2 regions of the Streptomyces sp. NPDC048659 genome follow, and region 1 is predicted to be linked to the other one. Evidence: riboswitches for the same ligand, from Rfam matches in the RefSeq annotation. Region 1 holds a riboswitch; the other holds the start of a gene.
The links. A riboswitch is a leader RNA that binds a small molecule or an ion and turns the genes downstream of it on or off. The one in region 1 is predicted to bind ZMP and ZTP.
Positions count from the first base shown of each region.

Region 1 (4,934 bases):
GCCGAGCAGATAACTGGTGCGGTACGGGTACTGGACGAAGGTCGTCCAGCGGGTGCCGAGCGGCTGGTCGGCGGCCTTGCGGCGGAGCAGCGCCCGGCACAGCTCGGCGGCGGCGTCCCGGACGGCCCGGTCGTCGGCGTACCGGCCGGTGAGCCGCAGCCGGGCGACGACCTCGGCGTCGTGCGGCGTGTCGCAGGCGCGGCGGACGACGGTGCCGGGCGCGTCGCGGTCGATGTCGAAGCAGGCGCCGGTGTGCAGCCGGTCGTACGGGGTGCCCGTGGGCGCGGCCGTGCGGTGCGTGTCCGGCTGCGGCGTCCTGCTGGCGGTGGCCGGGGCCGTGGGCGTGACGGCGGGCGCGGCGGGGGCGGTGCGGATCTGGCGCGGTTTCGGCGCCCGGGTCGGTTCCGGGGTGCGGGAGGGCCGCTGCGAGGGGCTCGCGCCGCGCGTGGAGGGCCCCCGGCCGGGCGTGTCGTACGGCGTGTCGGACCGGCCTCCGGCGGGTCCCGCGTCCGGGGGCGGCGCGGTGCCCGCCGCGGCGCGCGTGGGGCCGGTGGCGCGCGGCGGGCGCGCGTCGGAGCCGCCGCGGGCGGTGAGGGCGACCGAGAGGAACAGGACCGCGGCCAGCGCCAGGACCAGCAGGGCGCCGGCGCCCGGCCGCCGAGGGGGCCGGGCGCCGCGGGACGGGGATGCCGTCGGCGGGTGGAGCATAGGGAACAGGTTCACCCGGCGTCGCCCATGTGGCGAGCGATATCCGTGACTTGGGCACCGCTCGTACAGAACCGTGACAATCCCGCTGCTGGGGCGAGACCCCGATCACGGGCGGAGGAGCACGGAAGGGACATCCCGGGCGGGTTGGCCACGGTCCGGGCGGGTCACAGTCCGAGCTGGCGCTCGGCCCCCTCGACGGTCTGGGCGAGCAGGACGGCGATGGTCATCGGGCCGACGCCGCCGGGGACGGGGGTGATGAGGGAGGCCCGCTCGGCGGCGCTCGCGAAGTCGACGTCGCCGACGTTGCCCGGGTTGTAACCGGCGTCGATGACGACGGCGCCCGGCTTGATGTCCTCGCCCTTGATGAAGGCGGGCTTGCCGACGGCGGCGACGAGGATGTCGGCCTCGCGGACGGCGGCGGAGAGGTCGGTGGTGCGGGAGTGGCAGTAGGTGACGGTGGCGTCGCGGCCGAGGAGGAGCAGTCCGGCCGGCTTGCCGAGGATGGCGCTGCGGCCGACGACGACGGCCCGCTTGCCGCTGAGCTCCACGTCGTACGCGTCGAGCAGGCGCATGATGCCGCCGGGGGTGCAGGAGACGAAGCCGGGCAGGCCGAAGCCCATGGCGGCGAAGGAGGCCATGGTGACGCCGTCGACGTCCTTCTCCGGGGCGATGGCCTCGAAGGCGGCGCGCTCGTCGATGTGCGGGCCGACGGGGTGCTGGAGCAGGATGCCGTGGACCTCGGGGTCCTCGGAGAGCGCGGTGATCGCGGCGACGAGTTCCTCGGTGGTCGTGGCGGCGGGCAGCTCGACGTGCTTGGAGCGGATTCCGGCCTTCGCGCAGCGGTTCTGCTTCATCTTGACGTACGTGACGGAGGCCGGGTCGGCGCCGACGAGGACGGTCGCGAGGCAGGGGGTGGTGCCGGTGCGGCGGGTGATCTCGGCGGCGCGGACGGCGGTCTCCTCGACCGTGCGGCGGGCGAGGGCGGTGCCGTCCATGAGGCGGGCGGTGCTGGTGGACATGGGCCACTCCTGGGCGTCGACGATGACCGGTGGATGCCCAGGCGCGCGACGACGGCACGGCCGCGTGATGAGCGCGTCCGCCGGGCCGCTCCCCGGTGGTGATCCACCTCCAGCGCCAGTCACGGCCCGGGACCACTGTACGTGACGGTCCTCCTGACGGGTACCTGACGGGCGCCCGGGACGGGCACCGGCGGGTACCGGACAGGGGGCATATGCACGTCCGCCAAGACGCTTGTCGGCGCCTCGCGCGCGCACGACGATGGCCTCCACGAGGCGAACGACCGCGCCGGGGAGGCCGAGTTGAACGAACCGTTGACCGCCGCGACGGGCGCGGCGGGCGGGACGGGCTGGACGGGCACGACGGGCGGTACGGCTGCGACAGGCGCGGCGGAAGGTGCGGGCGGGGCCGGTGCGGTGCGGCGGGCGTACGAGGCGTTCACGGCCGGCGGCCCGCTCGGGGTGCCGCCGGTGCGCCCGCTGGTCGCGGAGTCCTGGCGGCGCTCGGTGCGGGCGCGGGTGAGCCCGGACGGCGGGGCTCGGGTCGAGCTGGACGAGGACGAGCTGGCGGGGCACCGCGAGGAGCATCCGCTGGCGGCGGTGATGCCGGTGATCCGGGAGCTGATGGGGACGTACGCGCGGGACGGCGAGCATCTGATCGCGGTGTGCGACGCGGCGGGGCGGATGCTGTGGGTGGAGGGGCATCCGGGGACGCTGCGCAGCGCGGGGCGGATGAACTTCGTGCCGGGGGCGCGCTGGTCGGAGACGGCGGCGGGGACGAACGCGCCGGGCACGGCGCTCGCGATGGACCGGCCGGTGCAGGTGTGCGCGGCGGAGCACTTCCAGCGCCCGGCGCAGGCGTGGACGTGTGCGGCGGCGCCGGTGCACGACCCGCGCGACGGGCGCCTCCTCGGCGCGGTGGACATCACGGGCGGGGCGGGTCTCGCGCATCCGCACAGCCTGGCGTTCGTGCAGGCGGTGGCGCGGGCGGCGGAGTCGCAGCTGGCGCTGCTGGCGCCCGCCCCGGCCGCCGCCCGGCCACGGCTGTCGGCGCTGGGCCGCGACGAGGCGCTGCTCCGGACCGGCGGGCGGCGGCTGCGGCTGAGCCGGCGGCACAGCGAGATCCTGGCGGTGCTGGCGCACCGGCCGGAGGGGGTGGGCGGCGACGAGCTGCTGACGCTGCTGTACGAGGACGGGGCGGTCACGCCGGTGACGCTGCGGGCGGAGCTGTCCCGGCTGCGGGGCCTGCTGGGTCCGGAGCTGCTGGCCTCGCGCCCGTACCGGCTGACCGGGGAGGTCGACGCGGACTTCCTGACGGTGGACCGGCGGCTTGTGTCGGGGGCGCTGGCGACGGCGATCGGGGAGTACGCGGGGCCGCTGCTGCCGGGCTCGCGGGCGCCGGGGGTGGTGCGGCTGCGGGAGCGGCTGGCGGGGCGGCTGCGGGCGGCGCTGGTGGACCGGGCCGATCCGGGACTGCTGGCCGACTGGGCGTACAGCGCCTGGGGCGAGGACGACCTCGCGGTGTGGCGGGCGCTGGCGGCGGCCGTGCCGGCGGCGCAGGCTCCGGCCGTACGGGCGCGGCTGACCGCGCTGGACGCCGAACTGGGCGCGGGCGCAACGGGCTTGCAACGTCGGGCGGCGCAGACTCGGCGCTGAGCAGAGCCGGCCCGGGACGGCCGGCGCGGTACGAGGAGAGGCCAGAGCCATGACGCGTTACGCCGCACCCGGCACCGAGGGTTCGATCATGTCGTACGAGCCCCGCTACGACCACTGGATCGGCGGTGAGTACGTCGCCCCGGCGCGCGGGGGGTACTTCGAGAACCCGAGCCCGGTGGACGGCCGGCCGTTCGCCGAGGTCGCCCGGGGAACGGCCGAGGACGTGGAGCGGGCGCTGGACGCGGCGCACGCGGCGGCGCCGGGCTGGGGCCGGACGGCCCCGGCGGAGCGCGCGCAGGTGCTGCTGCGGATCGCGGACCGGATGGAGGCGAACCTGGAGGCGCTGGCGGTCGCCGAGAGCTGGGAGAACGGCAAGCCGGTACGGGAGACGCTGGCCGCCGACATCCCGCTCGCCATCGACCACTTCCGCTACTTCGCGGGGGCGCTGCGCGCGCAGGAGGGCGCGCTGAGCGAGATCGACGAGGACACCGTGGCGTACCACTACCACGAGCCGCTGGGGGTGGTCGCGCAGATCATCCCGTGGAACTTCCCGATCCTGATGGCGGTGTGGAAGCTGGCGCCCGCGCTCGCGGCGGGCAACGCGGTCGTCCTGAAGCCGGCCGAACAGACCCCGGTCTCGGTGCACTTCTGGATGAGCCTGGTGGCGGACCTGCTGCCGCCGGGTGTGGTGAACATCGTCAACGGCTTCGGCGAGGAGGCGGGCAAGCCGCTGGCGTCCTCCCCTCGCGTCGCGAAGATCGCGTTCACGGGCGAGACGTCGACGGGCCGGCTGATCATGGGGTACGCCGCCGAGAACCTGAAGCCGGTGACGCTGGAGCTGGGCGGCAAGTCGCCGAACATCTTCTTCGACGACGTGTGGGCGGCGGACGACGACTTCCGCGACAAGGCGCTCGAAGGCTTCACGATGTTCGCGCTCAACCAGGGCGAGGTCTGCACCTGCCCGTCGCGCGCGCTGATCCAGGGCGGCCACTACCGCGAGTTCCTGGAGGCGGCGATCGCCCGCACCGAACTGATCGTCCCGGGCCACCCGCTGGACCCGGCGACGATGATCGGCGCACAGGCGTCGGAGGACCAGCTGAAGAAGATCCTCTCGTACCTGGAGATCGGCCAGCAGGAGGGCGCGAAGATCCTGACGGGCGGTCAGCGCGTGGAACACGGAGGCGACTTGGCCGGCGGCTACTACGTCCAGCCGACCATCTTCGAGGGCGACAACCACATGCGGATCTTCCAGGAGGAGATCTTCGGCCCGGTCGTCGCCGTCACGTCGTTCACCGACTTCGACGACGCGATCCGCACGGCCAACGACACCCTGTACGGCCTGGGCGCGGGTGTCTGGACCCGCGACGCCAACACGGGCTACCGCGCGGGCCGCGCCGTCCAGGCGGGCCGCGTCTGGCTGAACTGCTACCACGCCTACCCGGCCCACGCGGCCTTCGGCGGGTACAAGCAGTCGGGCGTGGGCCGCGAGAACCACAAGATGATGCTGGACCACTACCAGCAGACGAAGAACATTCTCAGCAGCTATTCCCCGAA
Region 1 is NZ_JBEZHM010000010.1:161,686-166,619, reverse strand. It holds gene AB0C99_RS11115 (hypothetical protein) at 1-708, opposite strand, end outside; gene AB0C99_RS11110 (bifunctional 5,10-methylenetetrahydrofolate dehydrogenase/5,10-methenyltetrahydrofolate cyclohydrolase) at 873-1,727, opposite strand; ZMP/ZTP riboswitch at 1,756-1,860, opposite strand; gene AB0C99_RS11105 (GAF domain-containing protein) at 2,142-3,380, shown strand; gene AB0C99_RS11100 (aldehyde dehydrogenase family protein) at 3,430-4,934, shown strand, end outside.

Region 2 (4,934 bases), on a different contig from region 1:
GGTGGTGATGTCGGCGCTGCGGCACGTGCCGCGCGGGGTGTTCCGGCGGCTGCCGGTGTGACACGAGGGGGGGCCGAGGGGGCCCGGGCCCGTCGGATACCCCCGGTCGGACCCCGGGTCAGACCGCCGGCGTGGTCGCCGGGGCCTCGGCCGGGCTGCCGCACTGGGCCGGCACCGCCGAGACCGTACGGCCGCTGCCGAACTCGTAGTCGCACAGCTTGCGCCACACGCCGTCCGGGCCCTGCTCGTACAGCGCGAAGGAGCGGCACAGCCACTCCGCCTCGTAGCCGGCGAGCTCGGTGAACGCCCGGTCCATCGCCTCCTCGGCGATGCCGTGGGCGACGGTCACGTGCGGGTGGTACGGGAACTGCAGCTCGCGCGTGACCGGGCCCGAGGCGTCGCGCACCCGCTCCTGGAGCCGGTCGCAGCCGGACGCGCCCTCGACGAGCTGGACGAAGACGACCGGGGAGAGCGGGCGGAAGGTGCCGGTGCCCTCAAGGCGCATCGGGAAGGGCTCGCTGCCCGCCGCGATCCCGGCGAGGTGCGCCGCGATCTCCGGCAGCCGCTCCTCGGCCACCTCGGTCGGCGGGAGCAGCGTGACGTGGGTCGGGATGCCGTGCGCGGCGGGATCCCCGAAGCTTGCGCGCCGCTCCTGAAGGCGGCTGCCGTGAGGCTCCGGGACCGCGATCGAAACGCCGAGCGTTACGGTCCCCACGTCGTCCTCCTCCGTCGTCGGTCATCGGTCGTCGTTCGTCGGTCGTCGAAAGTCGAGGCGTGCGCACGGGTCGGGACGTGCGCACGAGTGGTGCAGGCGCCAGTGTGCGGCCTGCACCACCCTCGTGGCCAGGGCCCCAGGGCTCAGTGCTTGGCGGGCAGGAAGCCCATCCGGTCGTACGCCTGCGCCAGCGTCTCCGCCGCTACCGCGCGCGCCTTCTCCGCGCCCTTGGCCAGGACCGAGTCCAGCGTCTCCGGGTCGTCCAGATATTCCTGCGTCCGGGTCCGGAACGGCGTGACGAAGTCCACCATGACCTCGGCCAGGTCGGTCTTCAGGGCGCCGTACATCTTGCCCTCGTAGCTCTTCTCCAGGTCGGGGACCGACGTGTCGGTGAGCACGGACATGATCGTGAGCAGGTTGGAGACGCCGGCCTTGTGCTCCGGGTCGAAGCGGATCACCGTGTCGGTGTCCGTGACGGCGCTCTTGACCTTCTTCGCCGTCGTCTTCGGGTCGTCGAGCAGGTTGATGAGGCCCTTCGGCGTCGACGCCGACTTGCTCATCTTGATCGACGGGTCCTGGAGGTCGTAGATCTTCGCCGTCTCCTTGAGGATGTACGGCGCCGGGATCGTGAACGTCTCGCCGAAGCGCCCGTTGAACCGCTCCGCGAGGTCGCGGGTCAGCTCGATGTGCTGGCGCTGGTCCTCGCCGACCGGGACCTGGTGGGCCTGGTAGAGCAGGATGTCCGCGACCTGGAGGATCGGGTACGTGAAGAGGCCGACGGTCGCGTTGCCCGCGCCCTGCTTGGCCGACTTGTCCTTGAACTGCGTCATGCGGGACGCCTCGCCGAAGCCCGTGAGGCAGTTCATCAGCCAGGCGAGCTGCGTGTGCTCGGGCACGTGGCTCTGCACGAAGAGGGTGCAGCGCTCCGGGTCGAGGCCCGCGGCCAGCAGCTGGGCGGCGGCGAGCCGGGTGTTGGCGCGCAGCGCGGCGGGGTCCTGCGGGACCGTGATGGCGTGCAGGTCCACCACCATGTAGAAGGCGTCGTGGGACTCCTGCAGCGCCACCCACTGGCGGACGGCGCCGAGGTAGTTGCCGAGGTGGAACGAGCCTGCGGTGGGCTGGATTCCGGAGAGCACACGAGGACTGTCAGAGGCCATGCTCATCATTCTCTCAGGTGCCCGGCGCGATCCCGGACTGCCCTCGCTGCCGTGTGACGCACCTCCCTCCCGGGGCGGGGAGGGAGGTGCGCGGGGCCGGTCCGGTCAGGCGGGCAGGCCCGGGGCCGGGTGGGCCGCCATCAGCTCGGCGACCTCCGCGCGCACGGCGGCCAGGGCCGCCTCGTCGCCCTTGCCCGCCGCCGTGACGGCGCGGTCGATCCACTCCGCGACCTGCGGCATGTGCGTCACGTCCAGGCCCCGGGAGGTCAGGGACGGGGTGCCGATCCGGATGCCGGACGGGTCGAAGGGCTTGCGGGTGTCGTACGGCACGGTGTTGTAGTTCACGACGATGCCCGCCCGGTCCAGGGCCTTCGCGGCGATCTTGCCGGGGACCTCCTTCGGGGTCAGGTCGATCAGGATCAGGTGGTTGTCGGTGCCGCCGGAGACCAGGTCGAAGCCGCGGGCCAGCAGCGCCTCCGCGAGCGCCTTGGCGTTGGCGACGACCGCGTGCGCGTACGTACGGAACGAGGGCTGGGCCGCCTCCCGCAGGGCCACCGCGATGGCGGCGGTGGTCTGGTTGTGCGGGCCGCCCTGGAGGCCGGGGAAGACCGCCTTGTCGAGGGCCTTCGCGTGCTCCGCGCGGGACATCAGCATCGCGCCGCGCGGGCCGCGCAGGGTCTTGTGGGTGGTCGTCGAGACCACGTCGGCGTGCGGCACCGGGGACGGGTGGGCGCCGCCCGCGATCAGGCCCGCGATGTGCGCCACGTCCGCGACCAGCACCGCGCCGGCCTCGCGGGCGATCTCGCCGAACGCGGCGAAGTCGATCGTGCGGGGCAGCGCGGTGCCGCCGCAGAAGATCACCTTCGGCCGCTCCTTGAGCGCGAGCTCGCGCACCTGGTCGAAGTCGATCAGCCCGTCCTCGTGGCGCACGCCGTACTGGACGCCCCGGAACCAGGTGCCGGTGGCCGAGACGCCCCAGCCGTGGGTGAGGTGGCCGCCCATCGGCAGGGCCATGCCCATGACCGTGTCGCCGGGGTTCGCGAACGCCAGGTACACGGCGAGGTTGGCCGGGGAGCCGGAGTAGGGCTGCACGTTCGCGTGCTCGACGCCGAAGAGGGCCTTGGCGCGGTCCACGGCCAGGCTCTCGACCTGGTCGATGACCTGCTGGCCCTCGTAGTAGCGGCGGCCCGGGTAGCCCTCGCTGTACTTGTTCTGGAGCACCGTGCCGGAGGCTTCCAGGACGGCGGCGGAGACGTAGTTCTCGCTCGGGATGAGCCGCAGGGTCTCCGCCTGGAGCCGCTCCTCCGCGCCGACGAGGGCGGCGAGGTCGGGATCGGCGGCGGCGAGGGCGGGGTGGGTGGTGGCGTGGGTGGTGGGGTGCGTCGTCATGGCGTCGCTCCGGGGTTCGGCGGGACGGTCCCGGGACGCCTCGGCGCCGCACGGGACCCGGTCGGTTCCCGTGATGCCCAGGCGGGCGGCACCTCGTGTGGCTGGCCGCGCGCGGCTCCCCCGGGGTCGTTTCCCCGTACGCCAGTCGCCGTGCGTGTTTCCAGCCTAGCGGGCGTGCCGTCACGCGAGGTTTCCCCGTCCGGCATCCGAGCGACGATAAGAAAGGGGACACCAGCCCCTGGCCGCAGGACGAACGGAGATCCCGTGTCGAGGACGCAAGACGAGATCGCTGCCGCGGACGCGCACAGCGCCCACAACTACCACCCCCTGCCCGTGGTCGTCGCCACCGCCGAAGGCGCGTGGGTGACCGACGTCGAGGGGCGCCGCTACCTGGACATGCTCGCCGGGTACTCGGCGCTCAACTTCGGGCACCGCAACCCGCGGCTGCTGGACGCGGCACGGGCGCAGCTCGACCGCGTGACGCTCACCTCCCGCGCCTTCCACCACGACCGCTTCGGCGAGTTCTGCGGGCGGCTGGCCGCGCTGTGCGGCAAGGAGGCGGTGCTGCCGATGAACACGGGCGCGGAGGCCGTGGAGACGGCGGTGAAGACGGCGCGGAAGTGGGGGTACGAGGTGAAGGGCGTGCCGGACGGGCACGCGAAGATCGTGGTGGCGGCCAACAACTTCCACGGCCGCACGACGACGATCGTCAGCTTCTCCACGGACCACGAGGCCCGCGCCCACTACGGGCCGTACACGCCGGGCTTCGAGATCGTGCCGTACGGGGACCTCACCGCCCTGGAGGCGGCGGTCACCGAGAACACGGTCGCCGTGCTCGTCGAGCCGATCCAGGGCGAGGCGGGGGTGCTGGTGCCGCCGGCGGGCTATCTGCGCGGGGTGCGGGAGCTGACCTCGCGGCGGGGCGTGCTGTTCATGGCCGACGAGATCCAGTCGGGGCTCGGGCGCACGGGGCGCACCTTCGCGTGCGAGCACGAGGGCGTGGTGCCCGACGTGTACGTGCTGGGCAAGGCGCTCGGGGGCGGTGTGGTGCCGGTCTCGGCGGTGGTCGCGGACCGGGACGTGCTCGGGGTGTTCCGGCCGGGTGAGCACGGGTCGACGTTCGGCGGGAATCCGCTGGCCTGCGCGGTGGCGCTGGAGGTCATCGCGATGCTGGAGACCGGCGAGTACCAGCAGCGGGCCACCGAGCTCGGCGACCATCTGCACGCGGAGCTGGGGCTGCTCGTGGGCGGCGGCGCGGTGGAGGAGGTGCGCGGGCGCGGGCTGTGGGCCGGGGTGGACGTGGCGCCCTCGGTCGGCACGGGGCGGGAGGTGTCGGAGCGGCTGATGGGGCGGGGGGTGCTGGTGAAGGACACCCACGGGTCCACCATCCGGATCGCTCCGCCGCTGGTCGTGAGCAAGGAGGACCTGGACTGGGGGCTGGCGCAGCTGCGGGAGGTGCTGGCCGGGGGGTGAGGAGGGGGCCCGGGGGCGGGCGAGGGGCCGGGGGCGAGGGGCCCGGGGGTGAGCAGGGGGCCCGGGGAGTGAGGGGGCCCGGGGCGCCGGGCGGGCGCGGGCGGCCCGTGGCCGGGCGGGGGTGGAGCGGGGGTGGGGGTGTTCCGGACTGCGACCTCCACTTCGCTTCGCTCGTTCCGGGCGCCGCCACGTCCGGAAGG
Region 2 is NZ_JBEZHM010000113.1:93-5,026, reverse strand. It holds gene AB0C99_RS38875 (decaprenylphospho-beta-D-erythro-pentofuranosid-2-ulose 2-reductase) at 1-61, shown strand, start outside; gene AB0C99_RS38870 (2'-5' RNA ligase family protein) at 119-715, opposite strand; gene trpS (tryptophan--tRNA ligase) at 859-1,872, opposite strand; gene glyA (serine hydroxymethyltransferase) at 1,978-3,261, opposite strand; ZMP/ZTP riboswitch at 3,330-3,420, opposite strand; gene rocD (ornithine--oxo-acid transaminase) at 3,526-4,734, shown strand.
Region 2: linked by a shared signal. The riboswitch ahead of glyA (serine hydroxymethyltransferase) and the one ahead of AB0C99_RS11110 (bifunctional 5,10-methylenetetrahydrofolate dehydrogenase/5,10-methenyltetrahydrofolate cyclohydrolase) in region 1 are both predicted to bind ZMP and ZTP.